2 regions of the Singulisphaera chitinilytica genome follow, and region 2 is predicted to be linked to the other one. Evidence: riboswitches for the same ligand, from Rfam matches in the RefSeq annotation. Region 2 holds a riboswitch; the other holds the start of a gene.

Region 1 (9,762 bases), 390 kb from region 2:
AGGCGTCGCGGGCGTCGACCCCCTGCTCCCCGGCCGTGTAGGCGTAGCCCCCCCAGTTGACGTAGGCCTCGGCGAAGTCCCCCGGCTCGCTCCAGTTCTTCTCGTCGATCAGGGGCAGGATCCCCGCGCCATAGCTGCCCGGCTTGGCCCCGAAGACGCGATAGCGTGCCTTGCGCTCGGCCTCGGCCTCGCAGCCGCCGTCATCGAGGCCGGCGGCCAGGTCGGCGAGGTAGTGCTTGCGGACGAAGTTGCTCTCCGGATCCTCGTCGAGCGTGGCCACGCACTCGACGGCCTCATCCAGCAAGGCGATCAGATGCGGGAAGGCGTCGCGGAAGAACCCGCTGATCCGGATCACCACGTCGACCCTGGGCCGGCCCAGTTCCTCGAGGGGGATCACCTCGAAGCCGAGGACCCGGCGGTTCTCGCGGTGCCAGGTCGGCCGCACGCCGAGCAGGGCGAGGACCTCGGCGACATCGTCTCCCTGGGTCCGGATCGCGCTCGTGCCCCAGACGCTGATGCCGACCCGCTCGGGCATCTCGCCCGTCGCCACGCGATGACGCTCGACGACCTCACGGGCCAGGGCCTGGCCGACCTCCCACGACGACGGCGAGGGCAGGCATCGCGGGTCGACCGCGTAGAAGTTACGTCCGGTCGGCAGCACGTGGGCCATGCCCCGGGTCGGGGCCCCGCTGGGCCCCGGCGGCACGTAACGACCCTCGAGCGCGGCGAGCAGGTTCGTCGTCTCCTCCTCCGTCCGCGCCAGCTTCGGCACGAGGTCGCGGCACACGAACGCCCCGACGCGTGCCAGCGCATCGTCAGGGCCGCGATTGTCGCCGAAGATCTCTCCAATCGCCTCGCCGACATCCTCCGCGACGAACCCGCGACGCTGCAAAGCCCGGAGATACCATCCGGCCAGTTCATCGACGGCCTCGAGCGCATCCCCCCGAGTCACGATCGGCCGGCCAACCCGCTCGGCGAGCCTTGCTTGCCCCTCGCCAACCTCGTCGAACCGCTTCCCGAGCCCCTCCTGGAGGTCGTCGGGATCGAGCCCGAACGGCGAGCAGGCCGCGGCGCGGAGGCTCGGCGCGTCCAGGTTCGGCAGCCGGGTCAGGGCCTGCAGGAGGTCGGCGAGTTGCTCGCCTTCCGGAGCCAGGCCGAAGGTGTGGAGGCCGTCGCGGATCTGCGCCCCGGCGAGCTCACAGAGGTAGGCGTCCAGGTCTTCGAGGAGGTGGGCGACCTCACGCCCTTGCATGCTCGCGAGCGAGACGGGCGTGCCCTCGGCGGTGAGGCCCTCGTCCCACTCGTGCTTGTGGTCGCCGTGGTCCTGCGTCATCAGCCGTGCGAGGTCGCTGTCGAGGCGGGCCTTCTTGATGAGGTCCCAGATCTGGCGCTGCAGGACCGGCAGCTTCGAAGGGTCGAGAAGCTCGACCTGATAATACTCGTCCACGAGCTGCGCGAGTTGCTCCAGCTCCCCATACACGCCGGCACTCGTGAGCGGGGGGACCAGATGGTCGACGAGCACCGCATGCCCGCGCCGCTTCGCCTGCGCGCCCTCGCCGGGGTCGTTCAGGATGAACGGATAGAAGAGCGGCAGGTCGGCCAGGAAGGCGTCCGGAGCGCAGCTACCGGAGAGGCCGACGCCCTTGCCGGGCAGCCACTCCAGGGTCCCGTGCTTGCCGAAATGGACGATCGCATCGGCCCCCCAGTCGTCCCGCAGCCAGCGGTAGAGGGCGTAGTAATTGTGCGGGGGCGGCAGGTCGGGCTGGTGGTAGATCGCCGCGGGGTCCATCCCGTAGCCGCGCGGCGGCTGAAGAGCAAGGAACACGTTCCCCAGCTCCAGCCCCGCCAGCGAGATCGCCCCATCCTGGACGTAGGCCTCGCCGGGGGGCGGCCCCCACTGCTCGACCATCCCGCGCCTCAGGGCCTCGGGCAGCTCGTCGAACCACTCGGCGTATCGCCCCACCGGCACGCGCCCCGCGGCGCGGGCGAGTTGCTCGGTCGTCAGCACCGTCTCGTCATACGAGCAGCGGTCGATCAGTTCATGGATCAACGAGTCACCATCGGGCGGGACGCCCTCGATCCGGTAGCCCGCCTCGCGCATCGCGGCGAAAAGGCGGATCAACGAAGCCGGCGCATCGAGCCCCACGGCATTCCCGATTCGCGCGGCCTTCCCGGGCGCGTTCGTCAAGATGACGGCGATCCGCTTCCGCTCGTTCGGGATCCTGGCGAGGGCCGCGAACCTCGCGGCCAGGCCGGCGACCCTCGCGACGCGGTCGGGCTCGGCGACGTACCGTGGCGCATCCTCGGCGCCCTGCCCCGCCGATTCCTTGAACGAGATCGGCACGGTGATGATCCGGCCGTCCAGCTCCGGGACCGCGACGTTCATCGCCGTGTCGAGCGGCCCGAGCCCCCTCGGGCTGGCCTCCCACTGACGCCTGGGCGAGCCGCTGGCGATCGCCTGGAGGATCGGCACGTCCAGGGATTCGAGCGCGGCCACCGAGCCGCCCCGGGACCAGACGCGGGCCTCGGCCATCGCGAACGACATCGTCGTCACCAGCACATCGATCAGCCGCTCGCCGCCGCGATAGAAGAGGTCGAATGCGGCGGGCCAGGCCGACGAAGGCCTCCCCGGCTCCGACGAAGGCTCCTTGAGGGAGTCCGTGAACACCGGGAGCGTATTGGCCCCCGCCGCCTGGATGGCGTCGATCAGGTCATCCACGAACTCCAGGTTCCCGCTCAGCCAGTGGGCTCGGTAGAAGAGCACGCCCACCGTGGGCCGCGAAGAATCGCGACGGCCGACCCATTCGGCCAGCGTCGCCTCGCGCGGGAGGTCGGGGTGATAGATCCCGTGACGCGGCGGACTGCCGGGGGGCGAGGAGCCGAGGTCCGCCCTCAGCAGCTCGTCGGCCAGGAACCGGATGAGGTTCTCGATGTTGGCCGTCCCCCCTGCGGTGAGGTAGGCGGCGGCCCGCTCGATCACGGCAGCCGGGACGGTCGAGCCGGCGAGAAATTCCGGGACCGTCGGCCCGACGGCGTTGATGAGCAGCAGCCTGAGGTCGGTCAGCCGGGCGAACTGCGCCAATCGTCGCCACCCAGGCAGATCGTCGGGGCCACCGTGCACGCGAGCGACCACGACGCGGGCGACCCTGCCCCCGTCGTCGACGAGGGCGGCCAGGTGCTCGTCGGATTTCACCCGGTTCAGGCTGGCCGTCCGTGCCCTGGGCAGGCCGACGGGCGAGTCGGCCATCGCCTTCTGCAGCGTCAATAAGTCCGTGTCGGCGTGCGAGAGCAGCAGGATCTCGTCGGCCGGCTTCGATCCCGGGTCGATGAAGACGCCCTCGCCCTCTCGCCCCTCCGTGTCGCCGGAGAGCATGGCCTCCTCCGGCCAGGCGTAGTAGTCGAAGGCTAACTCGGCCAGTTCGGAGGTCGGCGGCAGGTAGCGGTCGGCCGCGAGCATCCGGTCGAGGTAGTCGTAGATCGCCAGGATCTGCGACTCGTGATTGATCGACTGGAACCAGACGCGGCGGCCGTCGAAGAGCACCAGCGCCACGTTCAGCAGGGGACAAGGCCCGAGGCATCCGCTCATCGTGAGCTGGACGCGATCCCGGATCCCCCGGCGCTTGTACTCCTGCTTGTAGAAGTCGATGGAGACCGCCGGCTTCCCCTTGTCATCACGCCCGCAGCAGCACCCCCGGGCGCACACCAACAGGTGCCCCCGCTTCGGCGCGATGTGGATGGACTTCCCGTCGTTCCTGAGAACACGACGTCGGCTGATCGGCTGTGACACGGCGATCGGTCTCCAATCCGGCGTTGAACGCCGCCGAGGGAAAACACCTACCGGCCGAGGATCCCATGCATGCCAACGGCGACGGCGAGGGAGGCGAGCAAGCTCGCCGCCATCACGATGGAGCCCAGGCGTCGGAGGGATTTCATTTGCCACCACATCAAGAGGCCGGAGAGGCCCCAGAAGACCATCGCGGCCGCCATCGCATCGACGATCAGGGCCTAGAACCACCGGGCATCGACCTGCGAGGGATACCGGCACGCCAGATGGAGCCCGGTCAGGAAGCGTCGAGAGGAGAGGCTGGGGGCCGTCGGTGTGGCCACCATCCCCTGATTCTGGAGGTTATATGCCACGCGCCAGTTCCGCCCCTCGCTCTCGACGGCAAAAATCAGTTCGGCCGGCGTTCGGATCTTGATGTCTTTCGGCGCCTCACCCCACTTCGTCATGATTGATGACACCGCATCCCTGGCCTGAGTGGCGGGAGCCACGTCGAGGTAGCTTGCCCGCTGAGTCCAGGCCGGCATGCTGAACGGCTTCTCGATCGGGGCCGAGCGTACGGTGCCGACTCGCCCTTCGAGCTCGACGAAAATGACCTGCTCGGTGTCGCCAGTCCGGGCGGTCAGGGCCAGGTCTCGCGAATAGGACGGGGCCTGGGAGTCAGACAGCTTGACGGGCGAAGGAGCCTCGCGGTTGATGGCCGAGACCACTTGCTCCGCCAGGGCGGCCGGCGTAGGGAACGTCGCCAGGGCCGTGCCGGCGACGTCCTTCGCGGTGATGAGCCGCACGGTTCGGTCGGAGAACCAGTCGGGATGGTTGAACAGGAAGGCCGTCACCCCGTAGAGCGTGACGAATGGAACCAGGGACAACCCTGCATACATGTGCGCACGTCGCACAAGTTTCATGGCCGCGTTGAAGCGGACCCGGGCTCGTGAGCGAGTGGCTGCCGCCGCAGCCGTATTGACCGACATCGTTGACTCCCTGGTGAACTGCGAACCTCGTGAGGGCAATCCGGGCCGAAACGACTCAACGTTCTTCGAGGTCGCCCTTGCTGAAAGCGCGAGGCTTTTCGCCGCCGGTGGCTGAAGGATCAGCCTGCTTTTTCAGGTCGATCGAGCCGGAATCGCCATTCGAGCACCCGGTGAATGCGACCGACAGGATGAGGGCCGCGGCGGCGAAGGATCGCCTCGCGTATGGAGCCATCATGGTGGAAGATCCCTGGATGGAGTCGTTGGGATGAAAGACGTGCGCCATCGGCTCAGTAGGAATCCGAGCTGATGACCTCGCCGCCCGACCTCGTCGAGAGCGCCTGGTAGACTCCGAGCCTCGACCCTGGCGCGAGGTTGTACATATTGGCGGCGGAATCGAAGGTCACGCCCGCCGCGGTGATGGTCGCCGGGTTGATCGACCAGGAGTCGATCGAGTCCTTGAGGAAGCGAACGGACCCATCGACGAACGCGAAGTTGGCACCCCCGGGGTGGAGGCTCGAGGCGTTCGCCACATAACGGGCCCCGAGCACGCCGACCGGCTTCTTGTAGGCGTTGATCGGGTAGTACGTCTCGAACATCGTGTCGTACCAGTACCCCGAGTTCCAGAACTGATTCACCAACTGGTCGGCCTGGGACAGCAGGGAGTGGCCCCGTTCGCCGATGGAGATGGTGTTGCTGGTCCCGTCCCTGATGTCGCTGATGCGAGTGGCACTATACATGTAGATCGTGCCATTCATGTTGCCGACCTGCTGCGGGAAGTTGCTCGCGGAGAGCTTGGGCCTGACGTCCCAGGTCCCCGTGCATCCGGCATAACTGATGAAGGCCTGCTCCCAGTTGCCGGGGGGCGGGGCCTGATAGATCGTCGGGGAGAGGGGCTGAAGTTCCGCCGCGGAGGCATCGCTCGGGCACGCGAATGCCGAGATGGCGACCCCCGCGATGGTCAGGTTGGCTGAATTCTTATACGAGAGGCTGAAGTTGGCGAGGTTGTAGACGGGCGTCTGCTCCATGTACGGCAGGATCATGACGAACATGCTGAAGCCGTCGGCCATCTTGCCCGCCCCGGTGCCGGATGCCGCCCAGAAAGAGCCGGGGGGCAGCGTGCCCGTGGCCGACTCATAATTGGATATGGCCAGGCTCATCTGCTTGAGGTTGTTCGTGCATTGGGCGCGGCGTGCGGCCTCGCGCGCCGCCTGGACGGCGGGGAGCAGCAGCGCGATCAGCACGGCGATGATCGCGATCACCACCAGGAGTTCGATGAGGGTGAAGCCGGTGCGTCGAGGGGGGATGCGCGCAGGCATGGGGGCGGTTCTTTCTGCCGGGCCGGGCAAGAGGAATTCGAATCGCTTCGACCCTCCGGCGCAAGGCTCGTGGCAGACGTTCTGCGAGCGGCCCGCCCGGATGCTCAGTGGCCGAAGCATCGGAACAGCAACTCGACGGGCAGGTCTTCTGGCTTACGGCTCCTGACGGCTCCCGGACCGCCTTCCCGCCCGCGGGCAGTGGCATCGTTGTCCGGAGCCTGGCCGAATACAGCGGCGGCCCCACGACGGATTCTCACCGTCTTCCCTATTATCCCCCGAGACCTCTTGCGTAGTCCGAGGGCACCTGTCGAGAGCGGCATTACACCCTTTCAAACACTCCCGCGTCAAGTCGCGAATCCGAGAATCCGGGATGCCCTCGCGATTTCAACCCCTCAGGCGAATACAAAAAATGATATGATCATTTTCCTCAAAAACGCCAATCCAGCACCGATCGACTGTACGCCTGGGACGAGGCCGCCGTCCATCCTTACAAAACATCATATCAATTGAAACCAGTTATTTATTGGAGGAGTTGTGGAATGGAGTATGAAACGTCCTCTCGGTGCCCCTCCACAAGGCGCGACGCCCCATTCTTTCAACACAAGTCCTTGCCTGGATTTGACAAGAAACGGCTCTCCTATCGGATGGCGGTCTCAGTATGTCGGGGGCACTCGATCCAGGCGAATCCGAACGCCGAACGCTCGATCACCACGGAATCCGCCTTGAGCCTCCGTCGAAATGACACCCGCGGCACCCAGGCGGGATTTCAGGCGGTGCCTATGGGAGCTGGTCAGGACAACCCCTTTTAGAGATGGTTGAGGTCCGGGGCGTCGTCGCTCGCACGTCGCGGAATAGCCGCTGGTGAACGTCCCCGGACCGGCTCCCGCTGAACAGCTATTCGGCTCAGGCAGGTTGATCGAGAACCGCAACAGTGTCGTGACCAGGTCGAACTGCCGGGTCTGCTGCTCGAGCCCGACGTCAGGGGCCAGGTGATGCTGGAGCCTGCGACTTCGGCCTCCCGAGTCGTAAGCGATCGGGTTCTTGCTCAGGAGTACCTCGAGCACGCCGGGCCGAAACTGGCCCTGGACGCAAGAGGGCCTCTCCTCTTCAAATATCGGGTGGCTGTGAGAGGCCGTTCTTGGCGGCCCATGTTGCGAGCGCCAAGCGGAAGATTTGGACCTTGGGGATGTGCGTCTCGCGATGCGCGTTCTCTAGCCAATCTACATACTCGGGCGAACCCTTCATGTGAATGACAGTTTCCCGCTCGGATCGCTCTTCGGGAGATTTCGGCAATTGTCCCATCTTGGGGCGTGCCATCAATTTTACTCCATCAAATATTCAACTTGTTAATTACACCGAGATGATCACTCTAGAGACTCATTCAAAATACTAGCGATTATCAGTTGGCATGGCAAACCCGAATGCGGTTATTGTCACCCGTACAATCCTATGGGGTGAGATCCGGCCAATCACAAGTTGTAATGAACAGATCAACCTGACATCCGGAGCACAATTGACACCCTGAGGGCGTTGAAAATCCGGCGCATCAGCAGTCTTCCGAAAGCGTATGGCACGCCACCTTGGCTCGCCGTTAAGGATGAAGCCCACCAGTCTTCGGTGAAGTCCCTGGAACGCTCCCTCATTCCAACGGCGAAGATGTCTTCGGCCGTCGCGACAAGCATGGCGACACCGACAGAATTCGTTGCGACAACCATCTCCGCCCTGCCCCTGCACCTCGGCTTGGAGATTAGCTAACTGCCGAGACTCGTCCCCAGGGGCGTCGCCACTCATCCCTCATCCCCCGCTCTTCCAAGCTTGCCCAGCCGTCACATGTCGGATAGAATTGCGTATGGTAAGGAGCCACGATACGTTGGCGACCCCTCCGATGGGGTTTAGTTGTCATCGATGACGATGCAATGGAAATCGGAAGAGGGAGCATATTCCCGGGCCTCGAAGTCTCCACGGCGGGATCCTGACCGCCGCGGGCATCTGCTCCGGCTTCCTCACTACGGGATAATTGAACACGTTATCCATCGACAGCCATGACTCATTCCGTGATGCTGGACGTCGTCCTCTATCGGCATGATCGCAAGGGGCGGCTATGTCTCGACGAACGCATCTTCGCCACCTTCGGCAACCTGATCCTCTTCTTCTCCTCGGAAGAATCGCAGATCTGGGAGTGGGCGGAAGTGTCGGCGATCTTCCCGCGACGGTCTGTTGCCCGCGGCACGGTGGTGCGCTATTCGGCCTCCCAACTCAGGCAATTCGGTAGGCAGGCCCGCAAGGGCGGAGCATGCTCCAGGAATTGAACTGCGAAAATTTGCCCAACGGGATGGAGTCGCGGCAATCGCGACCGTCCTGGCGGCATCTCCTTGGTCACGCGGGACGGGCCTGAACTCCGGAGAAAATCGGAAGCCGTGCCCACCGGCGATGAACGCCCCGCGGACGCCAATCGCTGGACATACGACCGCGACTCCCGCCGGCCTTGGCCCGACTCGTCGACCTGGAGCCGGCAGGCCGCATCCTCCGGGCTCCCGCCTCCCAACGCCAGGACATGGTCGGCGACGGCGCGACCGATGACGAGAGATCTTCAAGAAGGCCGTCACGGTCGCGCCGTCGCCGATTACCTGGCCTCGGAGCGTACGGAGCGACTCCGCGGCGTCACCGAGTCGGCCATGCCGCTCGGCGACCACGAAACCCTCGCCAGGGATAACCGGGCCAAAGGGACGCCGATCCTGCTCATCCACGCCCTGAGCCTGGACCGTCGCTACTGGCGGGGGGTCTACCCTCCACGAGGTAGAAGCACTCCCCTGCGGACGGTGCCGAGAAGGTCGGCCTGTGTGACTCGGGGCAGATTGCCAGGCCTGGGACCTTCGGCGATGATGGGGAGAAGACTGAGATCAGCGAACCTCTCCCCGGTAGGCTCATGGAACGAGAAGAACTGCAGGCGGTCTTCGACGAGAAATGCGCATCGGGCTACGACCAGCAATGGTCGAAGATGGCCCCGATGCGGGACGCCCTCCATCTGCTCATCGCGGCCGTGCTGGCGGACCTCACGGCCGATGCGCGGATCCTCTGCGTCGGCGCGGGGACGGGCCCGGAGGTGATGTACCTCGCCGAGCGTTTCCCGGGATGGAACTTCGTCGTGGTCGAGCCGTCGGCGCCGATGCTCGACGTCTGTCGCCGGAAGGCAACGGAACGCGGGATCGCCGAACGCTGCGAATTCTACGAGGGCTACCTCGAGACGCTCCCGCCGACGGAGCCGTTCGACGCGGCCACGTCGCTGCTCGTTTCCCAGTTCCTCCTCAAGCAGGACGCACGGACCGGCTACTTCCGCGATATCGCCGCACGACTCCGACCCGGCGGATTCCTGGTGAACGCAGACCTGTCCTCCGCCACGAGCCCGGCGACCTACGTGAGCTTGCGCAAGGTTTGGTTCCGCGTCATGGCGGCCGGGGATCTCACGCCCGAGGCCATCGAGCGAATGAGTGCGGCGTACGACCGCGATGTGGCCGTGCTGCCACCGGATGAAGTCGGGGAGATCATCTCGGCCGGCGGCTTCGACACTCCGATCCAATTCCTCCAGACCGGCCTCATCCGCGCCTGGTACACGCAGCGAGTTTGAGTGGAGCCGACTCACAGGCAACGCGGTAGGTCCGTTAACGCTTGGTTCATCGCCGCGAGTGAAACTCTC
Region 2 (9,762 bases):
TTCCTCCTGCCACCTTGATTGACCGCGGCGACGGACGAGTCGAGCGTCTTGAGCCATGGCACGATGCCGTTGCTGTGGCCGTTCGTGCCCTTGATGTGCGAGCCACGCGAGCGGATCCGGTGGTAGGCGAGGCCGATCCCGCCCGCATACTTCGAGAGCCGGGCGACGTCGGCGTAGCGGCCGTAGATCCCCTCGAGGTCATCGGCCGGGGAATCGAGCAGGTAGCAGGACGACATCTGCGGCCGGAGCGTGCCCGAGTTGAAGAGCGTCGGTGACGAGGGCATGTAGCGGTGCGCCGCCAACAGCCGGTAGAGCTCAAGCGCATCTCCAACGGTCGTGGAGAGTCCGCAGGCGACCCGCAGGAAGAAGTATGCAGGGGTCTCGATCACGTTGCGCGTGGTCGGGTGACGGAGCAGGTAGCGGTCGTAGACGGTGCGGAGCCCGAAGAACTCGAAACGCTCGTAGGAGCCGTCGGCGGCCGAGTTCAACTTCCTCGCCGAAGCGGCGACGAGCTGCGCCGTGTCGTCGGCGACCAGGCCGAGCCGCTGGCCCAGGGCGATGGACTGCGAGAATGAATAGATGTCCTGATTCATCACCTCCTTGTCGATGAAGCAGCCGAGGAGCCTGGCGGCGAGCTGGGAGTATTCGGGCTCCTCGGCAATCAAGGACGCGGCGGTCTGGATCGAGAGCTGGTCGAGCTCCTGGGTCGTGGCCCCGTCGAAGAGGCCGCCGATCGTCTTCACGGCAATCCGCATGATATCCACATGCGAGAGGCCGCCGGCGGAGCGCTGCACGGCTCGGACGATCTTGTTGACATCGACCGGCTCGAGGCTCCCGTTGCGCTTGCGGACCCGCATGCTGGTTTCCGTGGTGTTGGGGGTTCGTCCCGGCTCTTTCTTGCGCTCGTGGGTCCCGTTCTCCAGGGGAGATGCAATCGACAAGTCAATAGCCATAAAAATCACCCCACGTAATGATGATGTTTAAATTGAAGGATGTGATGACTGATGCCGGAGGGCTCGATCGCCGTCCGTCCCGGCAAGGAGGACATGCCTCACGACGATCGACCGGAACCGATGGCTGCCCTGGCCGGTTCCGCAAGGCGCGGAGAGGTGGCATGGCCTCGGATCCGACGGAAACGATCACCGCGGAGGCAGACCGAGCTCAACCTCGAAGGCGGTCGACTCTCTCGGAGGACGGGCGGGATTGATCAGGGGACGTGGCGGGGCGACGGCGAGACGATGCAGGCCGCCGGAAGGGATGGTGCGACCGGCAGAGTCGTTGCAATCCGATAATCGAAGCACGGCAATGAACCTTCCTGCCGGTCCGGGCAGTGTATGCCGGTCCCGGTCGTGCAGGAGGCCTCCGCACACGCGGATCTTGCCATGCCTGCGCTGTGCCCGGGTCCGGAGCACGAATGGCGCCACTCGACGGGCAGGTCTTCTGGCTTACGGCTGGAACGAGGTCGGGCGGCCTTCCCGCGGATGGTCCCGCAGTGGCAATTCAAGCCCGAGCCTCTCGCCGATTACAGCAGCGGCCCTGCGCCGGATTCTCACCGGCTTCCCTTTTCATCCGCCCGCATGAACGAGCGGAACCCGTCGATCTTGTGAACCATACCTTGGAAAACCGGGGCCCGCGAGAAACTCCTCGTCAAGATTTGGCGGCCAGTCCGTATAACCAGGAAAATTGTTCAGGAGCAACCTCGGGCATTCGTTCGGCGATCTCGGCGGCGAGGCTCTCGTAGCGTTCCGGCTGTCGGCAGACGTAGTCCTGCGCCTTCGCCGCCTTGCCCGAGAAGGATCGCCCTTCAAGCCCCCAGGCTGCGTTCAGATGGCCGATGATCGAGGCGTAGTCGAAGGTCGTATAAACGCCCGTGCGTTGCGTTATGGCCGCGTAGTGGTCGAAGAGATTGTGGTCGCGGCCGTCCGACATCCGGCTGCCGGGCATGGAGATGAGGCGTTTCAGCATCGTGCGGTAGGTCAGGATCATCTCGTCCGGGTCGCGTTCGAACAACTCGGCGATGACCTTGGTGTAGAAGACCTCGTGGCGGGTCTCGTCGGCGGCGATCTTCCGGCAGATCCGCGCCAGGTTCTCTTCCCCGTGCTCCTGCGCGAGCTTGCCGAGCTTCCCATGCGTCATGCGGGTCGCGCGTTCCTGGAAGGCGGCGTAGAGCAATCCCCCGTAATTGTTGCCATCGCAGCCGGTGGTGAATCCATTCTTGATGAGGTGATGCACCGTCGTCTCGACCGCCCTCATGTCCACCCGCCCGGTCAGGCGGAGGTAGGCATTCAGCAGGTCGCCGTGGCGATTCTCCTCGGCCGTCCAGCCCCTGAGCCATTTCGCCCAGGGGGTCTCCGTCTCGAACGGGTCGTTGACGATGTGCTCGAGGGTGATGGCGTAATTCGGGAGCGCCTCCTCGGTTACCATGTTGCCGACGAGCACGACGAGCAGCTCCTCGGGGAGCCGCGTGGCCGACTCGCGAAAGGCGCGGAGTTGCTCGATCCAGTCCTCGCCGGCGAGGTCGGGGAGATAATCGGTTGGCTGCCAAGCCTGCTCAACTGGCGTGAGCAACGACAATTGACTTGCGACAAATTCTTGCAAATCTTCAATTATTTTCATGATAGATGCTCGAGCAACCCACCCTGCGGGCCATCAGGGGGGGGGTGGCGTTCGAAATCGGCGGGGCTGGTTTGGTTATGTGAATATCGACCTGCCGATTGGGGCGATCGGGAGTCGCCCTGGCCGCGAGGGTGCGGGGTCGGGAGGTCGATCTGATAGGCATCGAGGGGCTTGCATGGGAAGGTTGACCTTCCTGCGGTCCGGGCAAAGTTGATGGACCTGAGACGCAGGAGGTTTCCGCTCGCGCGGTGGTGAACCGACCTGCCGCATGCCCGGGTCCGGGGCATCATGGGCGTCACTCGACGGGCAGGTCTTCTGGCTCTCGGCTCTTCTCGGCACCCGGACCGCCTTCCCGCCCGAGGGCAGTGGCTTCTGGTCCGGGGGCCTCGCCGATCACAGCGGCGGCCCCGCGACGGATTCGCACCGTCTTCCCTATTCTCCCCCGCATCCCCGTTGAGGATCGGGAGCACCTGTCGAGTGTCCGTTATTACACCTCTTCGCACGTTGCAGCGTCAAGACACCTTGGCCATCGGGGCTCGCCCCCCTGCCCTCAGGACCGCCCTCAACCACAAGGTCGAGCAGCAGGCCGCAAGCAATCTTCTGCTCATTTCAACATGTCTACTGGGGCGAGCGGTTACGTTATCCCTTCTAGCCAACCCTTGCATCTTCTGGACCAAGGGGCATCGAGCCGACAAACAAACGACTTTTCGAAGGGGCAAAGCATGCCCTGAAACGAAGGGGAATGGCTCGCCGAGTTTATGAACGATGTGAGCGCGATTCGAGATGCAGAAGCCGCCCGGCCGCGTCAGAACTTCGGGCCGTTCAGCTCGATCGAAAGCGGCAATCGGAGTTGCCGGGCGATCTGCGGCTCCGAATCGGAGTCGAGCGAGGACAGCGTCACGCCGAGCAGCCGGATGCCCTTGCTGACGGGGAAGAGCGGTTCGAGCAGCACGGCCACGACCTCCTCGAGCATGGCCTGCGACTCGACCGGGGCCTCGAGGGTCCGGCTGCGGGTGATCTGCTGGAAGTCGGCGAACTTCGCCTTGAGCGTCGCCGTGCGCCCTCGGATCGCCGAGTTCTCGCAGTAGGACCAGACCTTCCCGATCAGCGGCTCGAGCGAGGCGAGGGCCTCCTCCGCCGAGAAGAGGTCGACGTTGAACGTCGTCTCCGCGCCGATCGACTTGCGCACGCGATCGGCGCAGACGGGGCGTTCGTCGATCCCGCGCGCCAGCGAGTAGTAATAAGGGCCCACCTTGCCGAAGTGCTCCTGGAGGAACAACAGCGTCTGGCCCTTCAGATCCGCGCCGTACAGAATCCCGAGGCTCTCCATCTTCGCCCGCGTGACCGGCCCGATCCCGTGGAACTTCCCCACCGGCAGGGCCTCGACGAATGCGGGCCCCTTCTTCGGCGTGATGACGAAGAGGCCGTCGGGCTTGCGCTCGTCCGAGGCCATCTTCGCGAGGAACTTGTTGTAGGAGACCCCCGCCGACGCCGTCAGGCCGGTCTCGGCGCGGATCTTCGCCCGGATCTCCTCGGCGATCTGGGTCGCCGAGGGGATCGCCTTCCGATTCTCGGTGACGTCGAGGTAGGCCTCGTCGAGCGAGAGCGGCTCGATGAGCGACGTGTACTCGGCGAAGATCGCGCGGATCTGTTGCGAGACGGCCTTGTAGACGTCGAACCTCGGCTTCACGAAGATCAGGTCGGGGCACTTCCGCTTCGCGGTGACCGATGGCATGGCCGACCGGACGCCGAACCGACGTGCCTCATAGCTCGCGGCCGCAACGACCCCCCGCTCGCGCGAGCCCCCGACGGCGACGGGCTTGCCGCGAAGTTCAGGATCATCGCGCTGCTCGACGGACGCATAGAACGCGTCCATGTCGATATGAATGACCTTTCGCTGCCGTTCGGGCCCGCTCACGTTCGCGCCCTCGACCTCCGGGAAGCTCCGACAAGCAATCTACCACACGGATGTCCACGAGTGTACAAAATTACGCCAAATCCTGCACTCGCCCGAGGTTGAATGGGAAGGGGGCCGGACGCGGAAGCCGCCCCCCTTCCCTCCTGACAGACTCAAGCGAACGATCCCGTCGCGCCGGTTTATTGGACCGCGGAGGGGTCCATCCACATGACTTCCCAGATGTGGCCGTCGGGGTCGGTGAAGCCGTGGCCGTACATCATCCCGTAGTCCTTGGCTTCCATGTGGGGCGCACCGCCGGCGGCCACGGCCTTGGAGACGATCTCGTCCACCCTGGCGCGGCTTTCACACGAGAGGCAGATGAGGACCTCGGTGCTCTTGGTCGCGTCGCAGATCTCGCGAGGGGTGAAATCCTTGAACCTGGCGTGGGTCAAGAGCATGGCGTAGATGTGCTCGCTGATGACCATACACGCGGCGTTCTCGTCGGTGAATTGCGGGTTGAACAAGTAGCCGAGGTGGCTGAAGAAGGCCTTCGACTTCTCGAGATCCTTCACCGGCAGATTGAAGAAAACCATCTGGGCCATGTGTGATCGATCCTCCTTGTCGTGTTGGGGGTCGAGGTCGAGATCCGTTCGACCTTACTTGACCAGCGGCTTCAGGCTCAGGGTGACCGTCATCGCGCCGCCGATGGGGCTCGGGGACTTGATGGATCGGACCTGGCTCTCGCCGAAGTGGAAGGTCACCGTGCCGCTCCTCTGGAAGCCTCGATAGGCTCCCGTGCCCGAGGTTGCAGTGACGTTGGTGACGAACGTGCCGTTCGGGACCTGATTGAAGCCTCCGGCGCCGGACAATTCGAGCTTCACGGTCCCCTTGCCGTTGCTCAGGGTGAGCGTGCCGCCCACGTCGTTCATGCCGGCGACCCGGAACCCGCCGAGATCGAGCGAGCCCGAGAGTTTCGCCCGGCCGAGGCCGTTGACCCTTCCATTGCCGTTGAGCTGGACGTGCAACGGGGCATCGGCCGCGCGGTTGTCCTCGGCGGCGAAGTAGTTGCCCTTGACCGAGTTGGTGATCGCCGTAGCGGGGGTCGACCCGCTCCGATCGGCGAGGATCGAGACCTCGGCCGTCGAGGGGGCGGGGGCTCCCATGTAGCTGAGCAGGAGCTTCGATTCCAGTTCCGCGGCCTGAGGCTGGAAGGCCTTGCGTTTCATTTTAGGGCCCCTGGGGGGGAGAGATTGGACTTGGTGCCCGGATCGTGCGCGAAGATGACAAATTTGAACAGGCCGACCGCACCATCCTTATAGTCGCGTGGATTCTCCCGAGCCGGCCACCGACTCCAGCCACCGACACAAGAATACGAGTTTCAAATTTTGACTTCTGTCACCACCCTCCATAAACTTCCCCCGGTTCACCCAGGGAAAGGAGCCAAATCATGTCAGACGTTTCGCTCGGCGGCCGATACGTGTTCCCCGGCACCTCGCTGACGGTCCACCGGATGGGCTACGGCGCGATGCAGCTCTCCGGCCCCGGCATCTATGGGCCGCCCAAGGATCCGAATGAGGCCGTCGCCGTGCTCCGCGAGGCCGTCGCGTCGGGCGTCGACCACATCGACACCAGCGACTTCTACGGCCCGCACGTCACGAACCAGATCATCAAGCAGGCCTTGCACCCGTATCCCGAGAACCTGGTGATCGTCACCAAGCTCGGCGGTAAGCGCCCACCCGACAAGTCATGGCAGCCCGCCGTCTCGCGAGACGAGTTGATCCAGGGGGTCCACGACAACCTGAAGAACCTCGGCCTCGAGGCGCTCGACGTCGTGAACTATCGCCACATGGGCTCGGGCCACGGCCCCGAGGAAGGCTCCATCGCCGAGAAGGTGTCGGTGCTGGCCGAACTGAAACAGCAAGGCCTGATCCGCCACATCGGCCTGAGCAACGTCACGTCGACCCAGGTAGCCGAGGCCCAGGCGATTACCGAGGTCGCCTGCGTCCAGAACCTCTACAACCTGGCCCACCGCCACGACGACGACCTGATCGAGGAACTGGACAGGCAGGGCATCCCCTATGTACCGTTCTTTCCTCTCGGCGGGTTCACCCCGCTGCAGTCGTCCACGCTGTCGGAGGTCGCGAGCCGCCTCGGGTCCACGCCGATGCAGGTCGCGCTGGCCTGGCTGCTGCACCGGTCCCCGAATATCCTCTTGATACCGGGGACGTCGTCCCGGGGCCACCTCCGGGAGAACCTGGCCGCCGCCAGTTTGACCCTGGATCCGGAGACGCTGGCGGAACTGGACGGGATTGCCGCCGCGAAGCCTTGATGCGCTCGAGAGGTTCCCATGCCCCCCGCCGACGCCCCGCTCACCCGTGATCGCATCCTGGCCGCGGCCGAAGACGTCATCAGGCGCTTCGGCCCGGCCAAGGCGACCGTCGTGGACGTGGCGAGGGCCCTGGGCGTGAGCCACACGGCCGTCTACAAGCACGTCGCGAGCAAGGCCGAGCTGCGCGACCTCGTCGTCGGCCGCTGGGTCGAGGCGACCATGGAGCCGCTCCGGGAGATCGTCGCCAGGCCCGGCCCGGCTCCCGAGAGGTTGCGGCAGTTCGTCGATGCGCTCATCGCCGTCAAGCGCCGGAGGGCCACCAACGACTCCGAGCTCTTCACCGCCTACAGGTCGCTGGCGGCCGACGCCAAGTCGATCGTCGCGGCCCACATCGACGAGTTGATCCACCTGCTCGCGACGATCGTCGACGCGGGTGTGCAGGACGGCTCGTTCCGCAAGGTCGACCCCGTCGCCGCCGGCCGAGCGGTCCTGGTGGCCACGTCCCGGTTCCACCACCCGGCGCACGCCTCGGAGTGGGCGGATCCGAGCCTCGACGAGGCCTACGACGACGTCTGGCAACTGCTGATGGAGGGACTCGGCGCCGCCAGGAGCTAGGGGGGAGTCGCTCCCGTCAACGACTTGTCAGACGGCCGACCAGTTCATGTGGTCGAGGTCCTCGATCATCCCGGCCTTCTGGACCGGGTGCCATCCCAGGCGTTCTTGCGTCAGGGCGCTGGAGGCCGGCATATCGAGCCCGGCGAAGAAGGCCATCCAGCCGAAGTGGGCGGCGGCCTCCTCGGGCGAGAGGGAGACGACCGGGATCTTGAGGCCTCGGCCGATGGCCTCGGCGATGGCTTTGGCCGTCACGCCCTCCTCGGCGACGGCGTTGTACCTCGCCCGATTCGGCCCCTTCTCGAGGGCCAGGCGGTAGACGGGGGCGACGTCGAGGACGTGGGCCGCGGGCCAACGGTTCTGACCGTCGCCGACGTAGGCAGAGACCCCCTTCTCGCGGGAGATGGCGATCGTCGGCGTGACGAGGCCTTGCTTCTCCGTGTTGTGCACCTGCGGGAGTCGCACCACCGTCACGCGAACACCGCGGCCGGCGACGGCTTCCGCCGCGATCTCCGAGCCCGCGCGGGGGTTCGGGTGGTGGGGGTCGAAGTGATCCTCGGTCGAGGGCTCGCCGGGCACTTTCGTCCCCATGCCGGTGCCGGACGTGACGACGAAGGGGCGGTCGGAGCCGGCGAGAGCGTCGCCGATGGCCGTGATGGCCTTGCGGTCGGCCTCGCAGACCTCCTGGAACCGCGAGAAGTCGTGGATGAATCCGAGGTGGATCACCCCATCCGAGGCCGCCGCCCCGCTCTTCAGGCTGTCGAGATCCTCGAGGTCGCCCCGATGAACCTCGGCGCCGGCGGCGGAGAGGGCTGATGCCCCCTTGTCCGAGCGGGAAAGGCCCAGGACCGAGTGGCCCGCCTTGAGGAGGTCGCGAACGACCTCGGTTCCGATGAAACCCGTCGCACCCGTGACGAAAACACGCATCAGGAAGTCCCCCCTCCTAGATTTGACTTTCGAGCCAACGATCACCACGGTAGGCTTTCACCCAGAGACGTTCTATGCTCCAGGGTCCAAATAATCTTCGCGATCGTCCAGGAGGCCTCATGGACCCGCTCTCGGGCGTGCTCTCGCTGCTGAAGCCTCAAAACACGATGTGCGGCGGCTTCGACGTCGGCGGCGACTGGTCGCTCCAGTTCGCCGAACACGACGGGATCAAGTGCTATGCGATCGTCTCCGGCCAGTGCTGGCTCGTCGTGGAGGGCGTGGCCGAGGCGGTGCACCTCAAGGCCGGAGATGCCTTCCTCCTGCCGCTGGGTCGTCCGTTCCGCCTGACGAGCGACCTCGCCCTGCCGCCGGTCGACTTCCGGTCGATTTACAAGCGGCCCTTGCAAGGGGCCATCTCCGTCTGGAACGGGGGAGGAGACGTCTCGGGCGTCGGGGGTTACTTCGACTTCGAGAAGAGCCACGCCAGCATCCTGCTCGGGATGCTCCCGCCGATCGTCCACATCAAGAATGAGGCGGACCGGCTGGCGCTCCGCTGGTCGATCGAGCGGATGATGGCGGAGCTGCGCGAGCCCCAGGCCGGCAGCTACCTCGTCCTCCAGCACCTCTCCCACCTGATGCTGGTCCAGGCGCTCCGCGCCCACCTCGCGGAGGGCCTGAACGGGGGGGTCGGCTGGCTCTTCGCCCTGGCGGACGAGCAGATCGGCCCTGCGATCAACGCCATGCACGGCGAGCCAGCCCACCCCTGGACGATCCAGGAGTTGGCGGAAAGCGTGGGGATGTCGCGGTCGGGCTTCGCCGCGAGGTTCAAGGAAACCGTGGGCTCGAGCCCCATCGACTACCTGACGCGCTGGCGAATGCTCCTCGCCGGGGACAGGCTGAGGAACTCGGGCGATTCCGTCTCCGTCATCTCGCTCTCGCTCGGGTACGAATCGGAGAGCGCCTTCAGCACGGCCTTCAAGCGAGTCATGGGTTGCTCGCCTCGGCAATACACCCGTACGCGCGATCTTGTGGCCGCCTCGCACGACTGACTCCTACGAAACGCTCCAGGGCCGGAGACCATGGCCCTGGGGGATCTTCCCGAACGAGAAGGGGGCGGCCATGGCCCCCTGCCCCCACATCGGCCGAGCCTCGTCCCTCCCCCAACCACCCCTGACGCTGCATCCGCCTCGAGTGCGGCCCTGTCGAGTCCCACACCTCGCCGTCGGCCAGGCCCTTCGACATCACAAACGCGAGCACAAACCGGCAGGCTTCGGCGAGGAGTGGGTCTGCCGAGCCGGCCATGATCCAGGTCGTCGCGCCGGCAGGTGGATGCCTCGTCGCGGCCTCGCCGTTTTCACGCACAACACCATATATAATTTTA

The links. A riboswitch is a leader RNA that binds a small molecule or an ion and turns the genes downstream of it on or off. The one in region 2 is predicted to bind cobalamin.
Region 1: another riboswitch for cobalamin. It lies ahead of ACOYYX_RS21075 (DUF1559 domain-containing protein); the one in region 2 lies ahead of ACOYYX_RS22565 (acyl-ACP desaturase).

What each region holds. Positions count from the first base shown of each region.
Region 1 is NZ_CP186274.1:5,280,655-5,290,416, forward strand. Features, by position in the region: gene ACOYYX_RS21055 (cobaltochelatase subunit CobN) at 1-3,787, opposite strand, end outside; gene ACOYYX_RS21060 (hypothetical protein) at 3,857-4,009, shown strand; gene ACOYYX_RS21065 (hypothetical protein) at 4,006-4,752, opposite strand; gene ACOYYX_RS21070 (hypothetical protein) at 4,808-4,987, opposite strand; gene ACOYYX_RS21075 (DUF1559 domain-containing protein) at 5,040-6,068, opposite strand; cobalamin riboswitch at 6,190-6,391, opposite strand; gene ACOYYX_RS21080 (hypothetical protein) at 7,176-7,385, opposite strand; gene ACOYYX_RS21085 (hypothetical protein) at 8,126-8,377, shown strand; gene ACOYYX_RS21090 (class I SAM-dependent methyltransferase) at 8,995-9,693, shown strand.
Region 2 is NZ_CP186274.1:5,672,241-5,682,002, forward strand. Features, by position in the region: gene ACOYYX_RS22560 (ribonucleoside-diphosphate reductase subunit alpha) at 1-953, opposite strand, end outside; cobalamin riboswitch at 1,414-1,611, opposite strand; gene ACOYYX_RS22565 (acyl-ACP desaturase) at 1,648-2,568, opposite strand; cobalamin riboswitch at 2,905-3,105, opposite strand; gene dinB (DNA polymerase IV) at 3,422-4,492, opposite strand; gene ACOYYX_RS22575 (VOC family protein) at 4,714-5,115, opposite strand; gene ACOYYX_RS22580 (hypothetical protein) at 5,170-5,739, opposite strand; gene ACOYYX_RS22585 (aldo/keto reductase family oxidoreductase) at 5,961-6,842, shown strand; gene ACOYYX_RS22590 (TetR family transcriptional regulator) at 6,861-7,457, shown strand; gene ACOYYX_RS22595 (SDR family oxidoreductase) at 7,485-8,381, opposite strand; gene ACOYYX_RS22600 (AraC family transcriptional regulator) at 8,501-9,430, shown strand.